2 regions of the Ruegeria sp. AA6 genome follow, and region 1 is predicted to be linked to the other one. Evidence: riboswitches for the same ligand, from Rfam matches in the RefSeq annotation. Region 1 holds a riboswitch; the other holds the start of a gene.

Region 1 (10,326 bases):
TCACAAGGGCGACAATCCCCATCACCATATAATTGTTGACAAATTTAGCCTGAGCGCCAGAGCCGACATCACCGAAATGCTGTACGGACACGCAGAAATGCCGCAGGATTGGTTCGATTTGATCGAAAGTTTCGGTGTCCGCACCGACCAGCGCCCCAAGCTCTCCGGCCGCCGATTGTTTGATCCCACCGGTCAGAGGCGCCTCGGCGAATTTAACGCCGCGCTGCATCAATCGCTGAGAAAGCTGTTCTGTTGCCGGCAGCGAAGAGGTTCCGGTGTCGATCAGAGTTTTCCCGACGCTCAAATCCTCGCCCATGTCATCGACGATCTGCTCAATGATGGCTGAGTTCGGCACACATAGGATGATGCAGTCACTGTTGCGCGCAAGTTCGGCTGCATCGCTGCACTCAACAGCACCGTCGGCGACGAGGGTTTCGACAGGCGTCCGATTCCGGTTTCCAAGGACGTTCAACTGGCCGTGTTTTTTCAGGATGTTGGAGGCCATGCCAAACCCCATGGCGCCCAACCCTACGATACCGATACGCATGTTTACGCTCCCTACGTGGTCCAGCCGCCATCGACGACAAAGAACTGACCCGTGGCGAATTTGGATTCGTCCGAGGCCAGGAAAACGACCATATGCGCGATATCCATCGGCTCGGCCATTTCACGTGTCGGTTGCCGGTCGAGCATCCTTTCATAGGCTTCTTCGAAATTTCCACCTTGCACCCTTTGCGGACGCAGGGTCGCTGTTGAAGTTTCATTATCCGACAACGTGGAACCATTTTCTTGCGGACCACTCGATCGTCTTCCGCGTTACCCCGATCAGCCCGACGGAAACCGAAGTCACTACAAAATGGCTGGTCCACAAGGATGCGGTTGAGGGTGTCGATTACGATCTGAAACGTCTGACCGAGGTCTGGATGGCCACCAATGACGAAGATCGTCAGGTTGTCGAAGACAATCAGCATGGGATCAACAGCCCGGCATATATACCAGGTCCCTATTCCGCCAAGCAGGAGTCTGGTGTGATGCAGTTTGTCGACTGGTACTGCGACACACTGGCGGGTCGTTTGGCACCTGACGCAATGGCTGCAGAGTGACGGCGATGAAAGATCTCACTGCGCAAGCAACTGTTTGGCAAGACGATGAAACACTGGAATGTGTATCAATCGTTCCCGAGATGCCGAACACAGCCAGCTTTTCGTTTCGCGCGCCGTCCGGGGCGCAATTCGCCTATCAGCCCGGGCAGTTTCTGACCTTGGAAATTCCGGCTCCGGGTCAGCCAGGCGGCGTGGTGCATCGCACCTATACGATCTCGTCCTCTCCTTCACGGCCACGGTCGATCACGATCACCGCCAAAGCACAGCCCGAAAGCATAGGTACGTGCTGGATGTTGGACAACCTGCAACCTGGTATGCGCGTAAAAGCCATTGGTCCCGCAGGTCTGTTCAGCAACGCCGAAAGCAAAGCGGGGAAATACCTGTTCATCTCAGCCGGGTCAGGTATCACGCCAATGATGTCGATGACCACCTGCATGTGGGACGAAGGCCGCGATCTGGATGTTGTCTTCATCAACTGCGCCAAGCGGCCTTCCGAGATCATATTCCGCCAGCGATTGGAACAGATGGCCAGCCGGACGTCCGGGCTGGACCTGAAATTCGTTGTCGAAGAACCCGACCCGTACCGTCCGTGGACCGGGTATCAGGGCCAGTTCAACCAGCTTATGCTGGGTCTTATGGCGCCTGACTATCTCGACCGAGAAGTCTATTGCTGTGGCCCGGAACCCTTCATGCAGGCGGTGCGCGAGGCGCTTGCCGGTCTGGGCTTTGACATGGCTAATTATCATCAGGAAAGCTTTGGCGCGCCAATTCAGACCGAGGCGGACCAGCCGGAACTGGATGACATCATACCGGACGATGATAGCAGGGCCGAGATTGTGTTCTCGAACTCTGGTGTCACTGCCAAAGTCGCCGAGACCGATACGGTTCTGTCCGCCGCGCGTTCGGTCGGGCTGAACATCCCGTCAGGCTGTACCTTTGGTGTTTGCGGAACCTGCAAGGATAAAAAGACCACCGGCGAGGTTCACATGGTCCATAATGGCGGGATTTCGGAAGACGACATTGAGGCCGGGTATATTCTTGCCTGTTGTTCGAACCCGATTGGCAAAGTCGAAGTCGAAGTTTGAAGCGCAGGGGAAGCGTTGTGTGAACGCTTCCCCACTTGGACGCTGGACTACTGCCGCTGATTTCGACCGGTGCCCGCATGGGGGAAGCCGACCGGGTCAAAACCCATATGGTGCGTCATCAGCGACCGAGCGCCCCCAACTTATTTCTTGCGCATGGGCACTGCGTTGCCACCCTTTTTCGAGGCCGCCGCACGCGCGCGATTTTTCTTGCTAGTTGGCTTCCCCTTAGGCGGGGGCGGGCCTTTCGGGCGATCGGTTTTAGGTTTTCGATTTGGCTTTTTGGCCGTCCCGACGCGGCTGGTGCCATCGCGGTCAGACTTGGCATTCGCCTCGGCCTTCTCAGGCCCGGTAGCCGCTTTCTTCTTGCGCGGTTTTGCAGGCTGCGGTTCAGCGAGTCGAGGCGGTCTGTCCTCGAACTTTGCCGGGCCTCTTTTACCCTTTGCGCCACGCTTTGGGGCCGGTTTAGTGGGCTTTGAGAGATCGGGCGCTGTCTCCAGTCGCACGATGTCCTTTGTGCCCTCGATCTTCATTTCTGGCCCAATGGCATCCAAAAAGCTGGGAACGCTGCTTTCAAGAATTTCAACGTAGGTCACATCGTCTGCGATGCGTATCGCGCCGACGTCAGCTTTGGTGATATTTCCGGCCTTGCACACCATAGGCAGAAGGTAACGAGGAGATGCGTTTTGGTTGCGCCCTTCGGACAGAGAGAACCACACGCTCGGCCCAAAGGCGGCCTGTGGTTTTGGCGATGCGGTAGAAACTTCGCTTAGTTCTTCGGGCGCGGAATGCTGGCGTTTGTATTGGCGGACATACGCGGCAGCGAGCTGTTCTGGCGTGAACTTCGCCACCAGTTCGTTCACCGAAGCGCGTTCACTATCAGCAACGTCTACTTCCCAGTCCTCAGATGCGAACATTCGCGCCAGGTCCTGTGCGTTGACTTCGTCTGCGGACGGCGCCGCGCCCCATTGCGCCGTGAGTTTGGCAAATTTCAAAAGCCGCTCGGCTTTTTTGAACGCGGATGGTGCAACGATCAGAGTGCTGACGCCTTTGCGCCCGGCACGTCCGGTGCGGCCCGAACGATGCAAAAGGGTCTCGTGGCTGTTCGGCAACTCGGCATGGATCACAAGATCCAAGTTTGGCAGATCAATCCCTCGTGCCGCGACATCTGTTGCGACACAGACCCGGGCGCGTCCGTCGCGCATTGCTTGTAAAGCATTTGAACGCTCACCTTGTGTCAACTCACCAGACAAAGCCACCACCGAAAACCCGCGGTTCGACAGTCGGGCAGTCAGACGCCCTACCATGGCACGAGTGTTGCAAAAGACGATGGCGTTTGGTGCTTCGTAGTAGCGCAAAACGTTGATGATCGCGTTTTCCCCGTCGCGTGGGGCGACCTTCAACGCTCGATACTCGATATCTGTGTGTTGGGTCCGTTCGCTGACGGTGCTCACACGTTCTGCATCGCGTTGGTAGCGGGTTGCAAGGTTCGCGATGGCGCGCGGTACGGTTGCTGAAAACAGCAGAGTCTGCCGGTCTGTCGGCGTTTCCTCGAGGATAAATTCCAAGTCCTCGCGGAACCCGAGATCAAGCATTTCGTCGGCTTCGTCCAGCACTACGGCTCGTACCGCCGTCAGATCAATCGAGCCGCGCATGATGTGATCGCGCAGGCGACCGGGTGTCGCCACCACGACATGTGCGCCACGGGCCAGCGCCCTGCGCTCATCGCGCATGTCCATGCCGCCAACGCAGGATGTAATAAACGCACCTGCATCCGCGTAAAGCCACCCAAGTTCCCGTTTCACCTGCATGGCCAGCTCTCGCGTCGGTGCGATAACCAAAGCCAATGGCGCGCCGCTGGCGTCAAAGACCTCAGCTTTACCCAAAATGGTAGATGCGATAGTCAACCCGAAGCCGATGGTTTTACCCGATCCGGTCTGAGCTGAGACCAGCAGGTCCCGCCCTTGAAGTTCTGGGGCTGATACGGCCTCTTGGACTGGAGTCAGCGTTGTATACCCTTTGCGTGAAAGGGCATCTGCAATGGTCTGTTTCATGGTTCGGCTCTTTTGGATGCTGCGGCCACCCTCAGAGCGTCCAACAGACGGATCAACGTCGAAGCGCTGTCCATACTGAGAGAAGAGGCGGATGTATAGGGTTGATAAGCGCCGATTGCGAAGGGGCGCTCCGATCTCGGCGAACGACGGCTTATGGGTTAGAGCCGAGAAAACTGCTTTTACATTTGAAAAACCGTATTGACCCAATCACGGTTCTCGGGCAGTCGTATCCCTTGATGGTTCCCACCGGTGCTACGGCGGGATGAAAAGGGAATACGGTGAGGTTGGCCGAATGGCGCCAAGTCCGTAACTGCCCCCGCAACTGTAAGCGGTGAGCGACGCCAAATACCCACTGGCCTACGGGCCGGGAAGGACGGCCAAGCATCGACCCGCAAGTCAGGAGACCTGCCATCACGTTTTAACCAACCCGGGGCGGGGTGTCCCGGAAGGAGGCGAAGTGGCGACTGCGTTACGTTATTACATTGCAACTATCTCGCTTCGGCAATAAGCGGAGCGGGCTATGCAAACGAGTAACGAACATTTCCTGCTGATATGCGAGACCTGCAAAGGCGCAGAACAAGCGAATGCAATTCGTGATGCCCTGACGGGCCAACTTTCACCCGGGTATTCCATACGTATGGTTTCCTGCATGGCTGGTTGCGGCCGCCCAACAACCGTCGGCTTTCAGGCGATTGACAAAGCGCAATACCTGTTTGGTGATATTGAGACCGAGCAGGACATCCAGGCACTGGCTGAGTTTGCACAGCAATTCGAAAAAAGCACTGATGGTTGGACCAACGCGACCGACAGACCGCGCCCGTTGTTCGAGAAAACTCTGTCTCGAATGCCCCGGATCGAGATGGAGGTAAGCTGATGACGACCTCAAGCTTTTTGGCTGCCCGCGATCTTGAATACTTTGCGCTGAACGGGGACGTCCTTTTGCAGCAAGCTTCTTTCGAACTGGGCGAGGGGGCTATTCTCGCCATCGCCGGACCGAACGGTGCAGGCAAGACAACGCTTTTGAACCTTCTATGTGGTGCGGTGGACCTGGTGCTGGGGGATGTTCAGATCAAAGGGCACAGCCTTAGGCAGATGTCGGCGGCCGAACGGGCCCGCATGATCGCCGTGGTTAGTCAGCAGGAATTGCCGGATGGAAGGCTGTCGCTGCGGGACTACGTCGCTTTGGGCCAGATACCGATACGTTCGGACCGCTCGGCCGGGGAGCATGCCGCAGAGCTTTCCAGAATTCTGCGACTGACAGGTTTGGACATGCTTGCGGACAAGAAGATGGCTGTCCTGTCTGGGGGTGAACGTCAACGGGCGCATATTGCGCGCGCTCTGGCGCAAAACCCATCGCTATTATTCTTGGATGAACCGACCAACCACCTAGACCCGGACGCCAAGGGGCGGATGCTGTCTTTGGTGGCCGAGTTGGGTATCACAGTGGTGATGATCGTCCACGATCTGGTCATGATCCCCGAATTTGCCACCCATGTTGCGCTTATGAAATCAAGCCGTCTCACCAGTTTCGGCCCGGTGGCCGATGTGCTGACGCCTGATCATGTACGCGATACGTTTGGCGTCGATTACCTGAGCTTTCACCACGAAGGCCGCGTGATCCCGGCGCTGGATATTCGAAAAACCACCGTTTCAACATAATCGAAGGAAATAACCCGAATGAAACACATCTGGTCTGCGGCGCTGATCACAGCAATGGCAGGCGGCGCTGCCGCTCATGAAGTGACGGTTGACAATTGCGGCGAACCGCTGGTGTTCGAAACCCAGCCCGAGCGTCTGGTCGTGCATGATATGAACATGACCGACATGGCCTTTGCGCTGGGTCTGCAGGACAAGATCGTCGGCCTGACCGGTATCACCGGCTGGTACAAGACCAGCCCCGAATTCGACACGCTGCGCGGAGATATCCCCGAGCTTGCACCAAAATACCCGACCGTCGAAAACCTTGTGGCGGTTGAACCAGACCTGTTCTTCGCCGGTTGGTATTATGGCATGAAGCCCGGAGGCGACGTGACCCCGGACACGCTGGAGCCTTTTGGTATCAAGACCATGATCCTGACCGAAAGCTGTGTGCATCTGGACAAAGATCGCCCAGAGGCCAGCATGGACTTGCTGTTCGATGATGTTCTGCGCTTGGGCAAAGTGATGCATGTCGAAGACAAGGCCGAGGAACTGGTGAAGGGCTGGAAAGACGAACTGGCGGCTATCGAGGCCCAGACAACGGATCTTCCCAAGCCCCGTGTATTCTTGCTGGACGGTCCGGCGGATGCGCCTTTCACCGCAGGCAAGTTCGCCATTCCCGACGCGATGATTGCCGCGGCAGGCGGCGAAAACGTGACCCATGACATGGATACCAGCTGGGGCCGGACTTCGTGGGAGGCCGTGGCCGCTTCGAACCCCGAGTTCCTGGTATTGCTGGACTACCAGACCGGCAATGGCGCTGCGGACACGTTCAAATTTCTGCAAGAACACCCGGTGATGTCGCAAACCGACGCCGTCAAGAACCAGCGCTGGATCGGTCTGCGTTACGAAGAGCTGACGCCGGGGCCTGCAAATATCGAAGCAATCTCAAAAATGGTTCAGGCCATGCATCCGGGCATCAACTAATATGGGCCGATTTGGCCTTGTACTCATGCTGGGGGCGGTCGGTCTGGCCGCCCTTTTGCTGATTTCAACCGTGTACGGCACCACGGAAATTCCTGCCGTCGATGCTTTCAACGCGGTGCTTCTCGGCACCGGCCTCGTTGAAGGAGATATGGAACCTGCGCATCGTATTGTCTTTGACTTGCGCCTGCCGCGCGCCTTGTTTGCTGCGGTGATCGGCGCTGGTTTGGGCATTGTCGGGGTCGTCCTGCAAACCACAACGCGCAACGATTTGGCTGATCCGTTTCTGTTCGGCTTGTCTTCGGGCGCGGCAGCCGGAGCGGTGTTTGTCATCACGGTGACCGGAGACTTGCTGGGGTTCTGGACCCTGCCTCTGGCGGCCTTTTGCGGCGGTTTGGTGGCGTCGGGTATCGTGCTTGCCTTGGTTCATGGGCTGCGCACAAGCGCGCCGGAAAAACTTATCCTTGCCGGTCTTGCGGTGTCTTTCCTGTTCTCGGCCATCACCAACTACCTGATTTTTGCAGGTGACAGCCGCGCCGCGCATTCGGTCATTTTCTGGATGTTGGGTGGGCTTGGTTTGGCGCGCTGGGAGACGTTCCCGCTTGTCTGCACCGGTCTGTTGCTGATCCTGACCTATTCGCTGTATCGCAGCCGGTGGCTGGATGCTCTGCTGACCGGAGACTTGACGGCTTCAACGCTGGGCGTGCCAGTGCAAGGGCTGCGGTTCAGCATGTTTTTCGTGGCGGCTCTGGCAACGGCAGTTTTCGTTTCAGTGGCCGGCGTGATCGGTTTTGTCGGGCTGATGGTCCCCCATATCGCCCGAGGCATCGCCGGACCCTTGCATAACCGCCTGTTGCCAACGGCGGCCTTGGTTGGCGCCGCGTTATTGACGGGATCGGATATTCTGAGCAGGCTATTGTTGGCCCCGCAGGAACTTCCGGTTGGAATCGTGACAACCTCAATCGGGTCAGTTTTTGTATTTTTGTTGTTGTTTCGAACAGCGAGGTCTCAGAGGCGGTGAAAGCCTAATACCGGATTTTGCTCTAGGACCCTTCCTCTATTCTGGTTGAATTCCGCTGGCGCGGCCCAGGACATCAAGGCCTTGTTGCTTCCAGAAATGTAGAAGGTCGATGAATATCCAGTTCTCAGCAAGTTTGTCTCCGGCGCGGCGGTAGATGTCGATTACCCGGAATTCACCGGGTTTGCCTGTGGCGGGCATCCCCATGAAGCCGCCGGTCGGGACAGCCGTGAAGTTTGGCCAACCAAAGAATCCGCCATAATGACCCTCGGCCAGACGGCATACGTGATCTGTTTTTGAGCGATCAGTGAACGTGGCGCGGAACGGGCCGGAATGTTGTTTTGCATAGCGTTCGATCGTGTAGGTGGCACCGATGCCTTCGGGGCCCCACCAGATCATATCATCGTGCCAAGTCTGGGCCAGTTCATCCTCAAGGGAAAGACCACTGTGCCATTGCCCAAGATCCGCGATCATCGCGTTGATCAAAGCCAGTGTCTGTTCGCCTTCTGCCGCAGGCTGGTCTGACAGCAACAAACCGTCATGTGTCATAGGGCCGGGTTGTACCAGATGCGCCGCAGTTTGTGGTGGAAATGGGTTTTGCCCGGCCTGCACCATCAGGTGTGGAATGTCAAAATACATCGCCGTTTCGACGATCAGGCCGTCTGAAATCTTGTGGAACGAGCAGTACCGCAGAAAGGCCATCTTACCGGTAGGGCGTATCCCTAGCCAGGGCGCGTCGAACAGGCCCATCAGATGTCCCATCGACACAACCCAAACGCCGCCTTCGCTGAGAGAGTTTCTGCCTGCGAAAAAGATGTCCTGTCTGCGCTGCAGTCGTGTCAAACTCTGTTTCAGAGGTTGCCAGAACTGGCGCGCAACTTCGTCCGGGCCGGAGATTTCGTCGAACGGATGGAAGCCACGCCAAAGCAAATTCGATGCGCAGAATTTAGTCATGACAGCGGTTATCTCGGGACCTTTAGCGCTATCGAGCGCGTCGTAGAAAGACTGAACCAACTTTTTTTCGGTTTGGAAGCTCATGGGTATTTCCGTTTTACAGCAACGCGTTACGGGCCTTCCGCTTCGCGTTCGACTCGGTGTTTCAGCGTATATTTGCATACGTATGCAAAAAAGTCTTGCCTGAATTGATATCTGCGAATTACAGTTTTGCAAACGTATGCAAACGAATCCTTTCAGGGGGCACCATGGCGGAAATTCAATTGCGCAACGTCGGCAAACGCTGGGGTTCCTTTGTCGGGGTTCACAATTTCGACCTGACCATTGCGGATCGTGAGTTTTTGGTGCTGCTGGGCCCGTCGGGTTGCGGCAAGACCACGACGATGCGTATGATCGCTGGCCTTGAGGACGTGACCGAGGGTGAAATTCTGGTCGATGGCAAAGTGGTCAACGACCTGGAGCCCAAGGACCGCGACGTTGCGATGGTGTTTCAGAGCTACGCGCTCTACCCGAACATGAATGTCTATGAAAACATCCGCTTTCCGCTGAAAGTGCGCGGCATCGACCCAGCGACGCATGACGACAAAGTACGTCGTGCCAGCGCGATGGTTGAGCTGGACGATTTCCTGCATCGCAAACCTGCCGAGTTGTCGGGCGGTCAGCGGCAGCGTGTGGCACTGGCCCGCGCGATTGTGCGGGAACCTAACGTGTTCCTGATGGATGAGCCGCTGTCGAACCTTGATGCCAAACTACGGGTGTCGACGCGGGCGCAGATCAAGAACCTCAGCCACGAATTGGCGGTCACCACCATCTATGTGACTCACGACCAGATCGAGGCGATGACCTTGGCAGACCGCGTGGTGGTCATGAAGCAGGGTGTGGTGCAGCAGGTGGGCAGCCCGACTGAAATCTATGATCGCCCCGCGAATACATTCGTGGCCAGCTTCATCGGCTCGCCCGCGATGAACCTGATGGATGGTGAAGTTTCGGGTGGTGTGTTCCGGGCTGAACATGTGGCCATCCCTGTGGATGCACCGGACGGCCCGATGACGCTCGGTTTCCGGGCCGAGGATGCCAGCCTAGCCGAAGGGCAGGGCGAAATCACCGCACCGATCTACACGCTGGAATTGCTGGGCGACGCGACCATGATCTCGGTCCGGGTCGGTGGCGCTCTGGTTTCGGTCAAGGCCGATAAGGCCTTCCGCGCCGAGATTGGCGAACCGGTCTCGTTCTCGGTGCCAAAGGAAATCTGTCATCTCTTCGAAGCTGGAAGTGGTGCGCGGATCGGGGATCAACCCCAACAACAGCCCATACGGGCATAACGCCGGTCCGGACGTCGACGACGGACCGATCCTGACAGGGAGAAACGCATGAAACTCAAAACGATCCTCATGGCTGGTGCCATGTCCCTTGCCGCCGCTGGCGCATGGGCCGACTGCGCCTTTGAAAATGATGTACCGCTGAAATCGCTTTCGGCCGGGTTTGAAGCCTGG
Region 2 (6,636 bases), on a different contig from region 1:
CCAGCGGTTGCCGGTCCAGCGCTGCAATGCAGTGCCCAGACGCTGAGCCAGTTGGGCCGAGGCGCGCTCGGTGGGTTGAAACTCGATCCGTCCCGGTTGATAAGCAACAAGCCTCAATGAGCGTTTGACCTCGTCCAGCAGAACGCCGTCGCGGTTGACGCGGATTAGCTCAACCACGTGGTCGAAGGTCGGATAACGCGCCAGAGCGGTTTGCGCGTCTTGCGCCAAAGCGGCGCTGGGTGCACCCGCTGCGCCGCCTGCGGGTGCCGCGTAAGTTGACGCCATTGGTGCCTGCGCCTGAACAGTGGTCTGCGATGACTTGGGCATGCCGCCTCCAGGGCCACCATTCGGGGGCGGTGGGGGCGCATCCTGCAACCGCTTGATCAGTTCTTCCGGGCTGGGCAGGTCGGCCACATGGGTCAGTCGGATTACGGCCATCTCAGCCGCCATCATGGCGTTTGGCGCGGCGGATACTTCCTCCAGCGCTTTCAGCAGCATTTGCCACATCCGCGTCAGAACCCGCATCGGCAAGGCTTCGGCCATCTGCTGGCCGCGCGCGCGCTCATCAGGCGAAACGGTTGGGTCTTCGGCTGCATCCGGGGTGATTTTGACAACCGACACCCAATGGGTAATCTCGGCCAAGTCACGCAGCACGGCCAGCGGATCAGCGCCTTCGGCGTACTGACCGCCCAGCTCCGTCAACGCTCCGGCTGCATCGCCCCGCAGGATCATGTCCATCAGGTCCAGCACGCGTCCGCGATCCGCGAGGCCCAACATGGCGCGCACCTGATCGGCGCTTGTTTCCCCGGCCCCGTGTGAGATCGCCTGATCTAGCAGCGAGGTTGCATCCCGCGCCGATCCTTCGGCCGCACGGGTAATCAACGCCAGCGCGTCATCGGCAATCTGGGCGTTCTCGGCCGCTGCGATCTTGTTGAGCAGGCCGATCATGTCCTCCGGCTCGATCCGCCGCAGATCGAACCGTTGGCATCGCGACAGGACCGTTACCGGCACTTTGCGAATCTCGGTGGTGGCGAAGATGAACTTCACATGCTCGGGCGGTTCCTCGAGCGTCTTGAGCAGCGCGTTGAAGGCGCTGGTCGAGAGCATGTGAACTTCGTCGATGATATAGATCTTATAGCGGGCAGACGCAGCGCGATACCGAACGCTGTCGATGATCTCGCGAATGTCATTCACGCCGGTGCGGCTGGCGGCGTCCATCTCCATCACATCGACATGGCGACCTTCCATGATTGCGACGCAATGTTCGCACTGACCGCAAGGTTCAGTGGTTGGTTTGCCCTCACCATCGGGGCCAATGCAATTCATGCCTTTGGCGATGATCCGCGCGGTGGTGGTTTTGCCGGTTCCGCGGATGCCGGTCATGATGAAGGCTTGGGCGATCCGGTCAGCTTCGAACGCGTTTTTTAGTGTGCGCACCATCGCGTCCTGACCGACGAGGTCGGCAAAGGTTTCCGGGCGGTATTTGCGGGCAAGAACCTGATAGGCGGGGCTGGGCGTGTCGTTCATGTCTGCTCTGTCGGATTCGGGTTCTGATGCAGCGTAGAGACCACTGCGTCCCGCGTCCACAGCCCCCGTAGGCGAATTTCTGTTTGCAAGCCAGATTACCCATCTTAAAACCGCCAAAGGAGGACCCGCCTTGAGTCAGTTCGCAATATATTCTGTGCAGGTTGGCAACGGCTCTGTTGCGTTGTCGCCATTGCCGGGGGGCGGTGGAGATTATGCGCAAGACCTGGATGTGCTTCGAAACTGGCAACCGGATTTGGTGATTTCCATGACCACCGAGGTTGAGATGCAGCGAGAAGGCGCTGGCAAGCTTGGGGATGACCTTCGTGCGATTGCGATCAAGTGGGCGCATCTGCCGGTTGATGATTTCGGCGCTCCGCCTTCTGCGATTGCAGCAGCTTGGACTGAGGTCAGCGCGGCTGCAGCGAGCATCCTGGCTCAGGGCGGTCGGGTGCTGGCACATTGCCGGGGTGGCTGCGGTCGATCGGGGATGATCGTTCTGCGCCTCATGGTTGAGCATGGGGAAAACCCCGACGCGGCGCTTAAGCGCCTGCGCGGGGTGCGGCCCTGTGCTGTCGAAACCAATGGTCAGTTCGAGTGGGCCGCACGCGCCAAGTAGGTTCGCCGGATCAGAGGGCTATATGCCGATCCGCTTGCTTTGCGGCCTGCGGTTCAAGTGCCGAAACCTCAAGCATCGCGCAGGGCGGGGTGGGTAAAATACCTGAGGGGCGCATGGTAAAGTCGAGGCCGAACAGCATGTCCGCGTAATCGTCCAATGCCTCGATCGAGGTGACTGCGCTGGTGCCGCAAAATACGCGGATCTGGTCCTTTTGCGCCCGGAACCGCGCGGTGCAGCCCTGCGCGCAATAACTAAGCTCGCAGCTGCCGTCGATTTCAAAATCGGGGGTCGTTGCGGGCACGGCGGCCTCCATCGCCTGCACGATGGCGCGTGCCGCCTGAGCCAGCGCCGGGCAGGTTTTGCCGGTTTTCTGGCATACGGTCGCGGTGAATTGGTGTGTCTTTGTCTTCCAGATCATAATGCGCCCTCCGCGCGTAGGACGGGGGACGTGGATCAGGTGTGACAGCATGCTGACGACCTGCCCGGACACCCCGCCCGAGTTTCGGTTTTGGTTCGATGGCAGGTCTCCTGACTTGCGGGTCGTCGCTTTGCCGACCTTCCCAACCTTTCGGCCAGTGGTATTTCGGCATTGCTCACCGCTTACAGTTGCGGGGGCAGTCGCGGCTTTGGTCCATTCCGGTTTCCCAGTCAGAACCGCACCGTGTTCCCTTTTCATCCCGCCCCGAAGATCGGGGACGAGAACCATCACGTCATCGCTAGCGGGTACAGGGGACCTGAGTCAAGCGGCCAAATGGAGCAGTGAAGTGGACGCGTGGTCATCTGGAAACAGGATTGACTTGAGGCGGCAAACTATGCGGATTGAAAGGTGAACTGAACAGTTCAGAATGAGGGTAACATGCTGGACACTACGCAGACAATACTGACCGAGGATTTTCTGTTCCCTTCAGGGTCGACCCAATTGTCGGCCCGGTTGTATTTACCGGTGGGCGAGCCCGAAACCGCAGTGGTCATTCATGGCGCGACGGGCGTACCACGGGATTACTATCAGCACTTTGCCCGCTGGCTGGTCACAGAAAATGGCATGGCCTGTTTGACCTATGATTACCGCGATTTCGGCCACTCTCTGAACGGATCGCTGAAGGCGGCACAGGCCACAATGGCGGAGTGGGCGTTGATCGACATGCCTGCCGCCCGCGCCGAAATGCGGCGAAGATTTCCCAGCGCGCAGCAGTGGAGCATCGGCCATTCCGTTGGCGGAATGCTGGGGCCGATCCAGCCCGATATCGAACAGATCGACCGGATGATTTGCGTCTGTTCCGGGCCGGTGACGGTGTCTGACCATCCTTGGCCCTACCGGGCATTGGCTTTGCTGTTTTGGTACGGCCACGCGCCCTTGGCTGTCAAAGCCCTTGGCTATTTGCCGGGCAAGGCGGTGGGTTTTGGGGCGGATTTGCCTGCCAGCGTCTATTGGCAGTGGCGCAGGTGGTGTACCGCGCCGCGCAACTACTTGCCGGAAATCGGCACTACTCTGCCCGAAGCGCGGTGGGCGCAGTCGGAGACCCCTGTGGATTTGTTCACGTTTGAAGATGACGATGTCGTGCCACCGAACGCGGTTTGGCGGCTGGCGGACCTCTATGGGCCTAACGCGCGCCGCCATCTGTTGTCCCCGGCTGAGTTCGGTTTGTCCGAAGTTGGCCATATCGGTGCATTTGCCCGGCGCAGCGCAGCCGTCTGGCCTCGATTGATCGACTGAATACCCAACCAACGGACGCATGTTTTTCAGTGAGGAGAAGTGAGAGGTTGGACATCGACCCAAGCGGGGCTCGTTGTGGCTGCTTCCTTCCGGACCTGACCAGGTTGGCGAGGCGCTCGCCCGCGCCAACCTCTCAACGGTTGATATAGGCAATGACCGGGGGAAAGACAACCCGTCAGAACGACAAGCGGATCAGCAGAAAGCCTTCGTCGTCTTTTCTCACAATCTGTGGGTTGTATTCAGACAGTTCATCCAGATGTGCCTGGGCCTTTGGCCCGGTGCGCAGAAGCGCCGACGAACCAGGAAACGAGGTCAGGTGAAAGGGACGAGGTGCATGTTGCAACGAGTCAGGTGGAAGATCTTTGGACAGGTAATCCTGCAACACGCGCTGGATGGGCAGCACAGGCAGCGCGACCGGTTCCGCCTGTTCGACAAAGGGAAAATGACCGCCGCCATTGGCGCGGTAGTTGTTCAGGGCAACGACAAAGCGCTTGCTGGGCATCAGCAAGCGGCCGTCGAGCCGGATATCACGCACGCGCCGATGTGCCGGGTCGGTCAGACGTCCACTTGCCTCAAAACGGGGCGGTTGGGACAGGTCGATCTGGTAAGTCAGCCCTTGTAAAACATCAAAGTTATGCCCCGCCCGGTCAGACGAGACCAGCTCCGTCGGATGACCGGGTGTTATCTGATTGTACACCCCCGCAGACATTTCCAGCCAATCGCTAATCTGCTCGGCGGTGACCACAACCGCCTGTAATTCGTTGGGGAACACATACAGGTCGTTCACGTGACGCAGGCATAGCTGGCCAGAAGGGACATCCGTGTAGTGTCTGGGGCCGGCGCGGCCTCCGAACTTTGACGGTGCGATTGCTGACAGCAATGGTAGCCCTGCAAGGCGCGTCCCGTGCAAAAATGGACGCAAGGCTGCGGCTTGAGCCGCCGCAGCAATGGCAAGACCTCGGTCAGGAGCGCAAAAGCTGAAATAGCTGTGAAGAGGGTGATCGCTATGGCTGACCGGCCGCGCCGCGCGACGGCGCGTTTCCGTATGCGCGCTGGAGAAAAGGCGCGCCAGAACGGGGTCTTCGGCGATTGGTTGCGGCGTTCCACTGTGTTTTGCCGGGCAGACGGGCCGCAATTCAGTTTTGTGATTGAATACCTTCCATCTTCCGTTGTCCACGCGCTGCAACATCAGATCAATCACACCCAAATATGCCCCTGCCGCGCCGGGCATGACGACGGGTTTGCCGTGCACCCGACCCAAAGTCGCGTCGACATGGTCCAACCCATCATGCGCCGGGCCGGGTAACGTAAGGTGCGAATGCCCTGCAATCAAAGCGTCGATCCCGTCGATGGCCGCAAGAGGAATGATTGCGTTTTCAAGATCCGGCTCTGGGCTAACCGGCCCAAGTCCAGTATGCGCCAACGCTAGGATCACGTCGCAACCTTGTGCCGACAAATCCAGCATCTTTTGTTGGGCGCATGACAGGATGTCTTCCACGACCACTCGGCCCTGAAGCCGATGCGCCTCCCAGTTTGCGGTCTGCGGCGGCAGCACAGAAAATACTCCGATCTTCAGTGAAATACGCTGGTTTTCGCTACTTTTTGTTCGGGTCAGAATGGCTTGATCCTGCCAAGCAGATTTCGTGTCCAGACGGCGTGCATTGCTGCAAATCACAGGACAGGTCGCGTCGGCGATCACGCGATCCAGAACATCAAGACCGAAGCTGAAATCGTGGTTTCCCAGTCCGATGGCGTCATATCCAAGGTCGTTGAAGGCCCGCATCAGGATATGCGGTGCATTTTCCGGCTCGACCGCCCATTTCCCAACGGGCGTGCCTTGTAGGGAATCGCCATTGTCAAACAGCAGGACGATTGCGCCATCAGCCTCAGCTTCTTCCCTCGCATCGCGGATCAGGGTGGCCGTACGGCTGAGACCGACCGCAGGGTCCGCCTGATCGGAATAATAATCGAATCCCTGAAGGTTCATATGCAGATCGGAGGTAGCCAGAATCCGGATCTTCAATGACGTGTGCAAAGGGGAAAGAGACTGTGACAAACTTCTACTTTTAGCAGTTATATGTTAAGTATTTTCGCCAAATAGTATAGTAATTGCAACTTGTAACGCAGACCTCCGTTCTTTTTCACGGCCTCGGGATTCAGGGTGCTGTAAATTGCCGTTGCACTGTCGCGGCAGCCGTGGCAGCCCTGTGTCGACGCGCCAGAGGATTTTTAATGAAACACGCAGAACTTGTGACGTTTGGCAGTTCGGGTCTGGATCGTGCCGCGTATGTTCGAGGCGATGCCGAGGAATTGGCACACGCGCGCACCCATCCCAAGGCGTCCTGCTTGTTGCTGTGGCGCGGCAAACCGCTGGTTCAGGGGGAAAGGCTGGATCAGCTGGGGCTTGTTTCCATGTCCCATGGGTTGGTGGAAAATGGCCCCGGTGGCAGCATCGAAGAACCAGTGTTTCTTGGTCTGTCGGATGGCGTGCCGGTCTTTGCACTGGATATCTCGAACTGGTCGCCCGAGGGGATGGACATGTCGCAGATCGGTGGGTTTGTCGACTCATCTGAACAGCAGCACCCGGACCTGCCTCAAGGCTATGTGTTTGCCGAGCTGCGCCGGATCATGACCCGTTTGTCCGCACGGGATGCGGAACTGGCCGCGGCGGCCAAGGCGGTCATCGGCTGGCACGAAACTCATCGGTTCTGCGCGCGTTGCGGTGCCGCCAGCGAGGTGTCGCAGGGCGGGTGGCAGCGTAGTTGCCCCTCTTGCGGAG

The links. Region 1 has a riboswitch for cobalamin ahead of ACR0LN_RS09580 (DUF1636 family protein). Riboswitches for the same ligand answer to the same signal wherever they lie in the genome.
Region 2: another riboswitch for cobalamin. It lies ahead of ACR0LN_RS19935 (hypothetical protein); the one in region 1 lies ahead of ACR0LN_RS09580 (DUF1636 family protein).

What each region holds. Positions count from the first base shown of each region.
Region 1 covers NZ_JBQGAN010000005.1:216,249-226,574, forward strand. Annotated here, with positions in the region: gene ACR0LN_RS09555 (NAD(P)-dependent oxidoreductase) at 1-547, opposite strand, end outside; gene ACR0LN_RS09560 (SDR family oxidoreductase) at 559-693, opposite strand; partial or broken gene ACR0LN_RS09565 (SRPBCC family protein) at 729-1,103, shown strand; gene ACR0LN_RS09570 (FAD-binding oxidoreductase) at 1,109-2,188, shown strand; gene ACR0LN_RS09575 (DEAD/DEAH box helicase) at 2,329-4,239, opposite strand; cobalamin riboswitch at 4,460-4,666, shown strand; gene ACR0LN_RS09580 (DUF1636 family protein) at 4,760-5,113, shown strand; gene ACR0LN_RS09585 (ABC transporter ATP-binding protein) at 5,113-5,898, shown strand; gene ACR0LN_RS09590 (ABC transporter substrate-binding protein) at 5,917-6,864, shown strand; gene ACR0LN_RS09595 (FecCD family ABC transporter permease) at 6,866-7,882, shown strand; gene ACR0LN_RS09600 (nuclear transport factor 2 family protein) at 7,919-8,917, opposite strand; gene ACR0LN_RS09605 (ABC transporter ATP-binding protein) at 9,082-10,155, shown strand; gene ACR0LN_RS09610 (ABC transporter substrate-binding protein) at 10,204-10,326, shown strand, end outside.
Region 2 covers NZ_JBQGAN010000024.1:45,876-52,511, reverse strand. Annotated here, with positions in the region: gene ACR0LN_RS19945 (DNA polymerase III subunit gamma/tau) at 1-1,527, opposite strand, end outside; gene ACR0LN_RS19940 (protein-tyrosine phosphatase family protein) at 1,658-2,143, shown strand; gene ACR0LN_RS19935 (hypothetical protein) at 2,154-2,561, opposite strand; cobalamin riboswitch at 2,645-2,865, opposite strand; gene ACR0LN_RS19930 (alpha/beta hydrolase family protein) at 3,000-3,857, shown strand; RNA gene ffs (signal recognition particle sRNA small type) at 3,895-3,993, opposite strand; gene ACR0LN_RS19920 (bifunctional 2',3'-cyclic-nucleotide 2'-phosphodiesterase/3'-nucleotidase) at 4,033-5,880, opposite strand; gene nudC (NAD(+) diphosphatase) at 6,090-6,636, shown strand, end outside.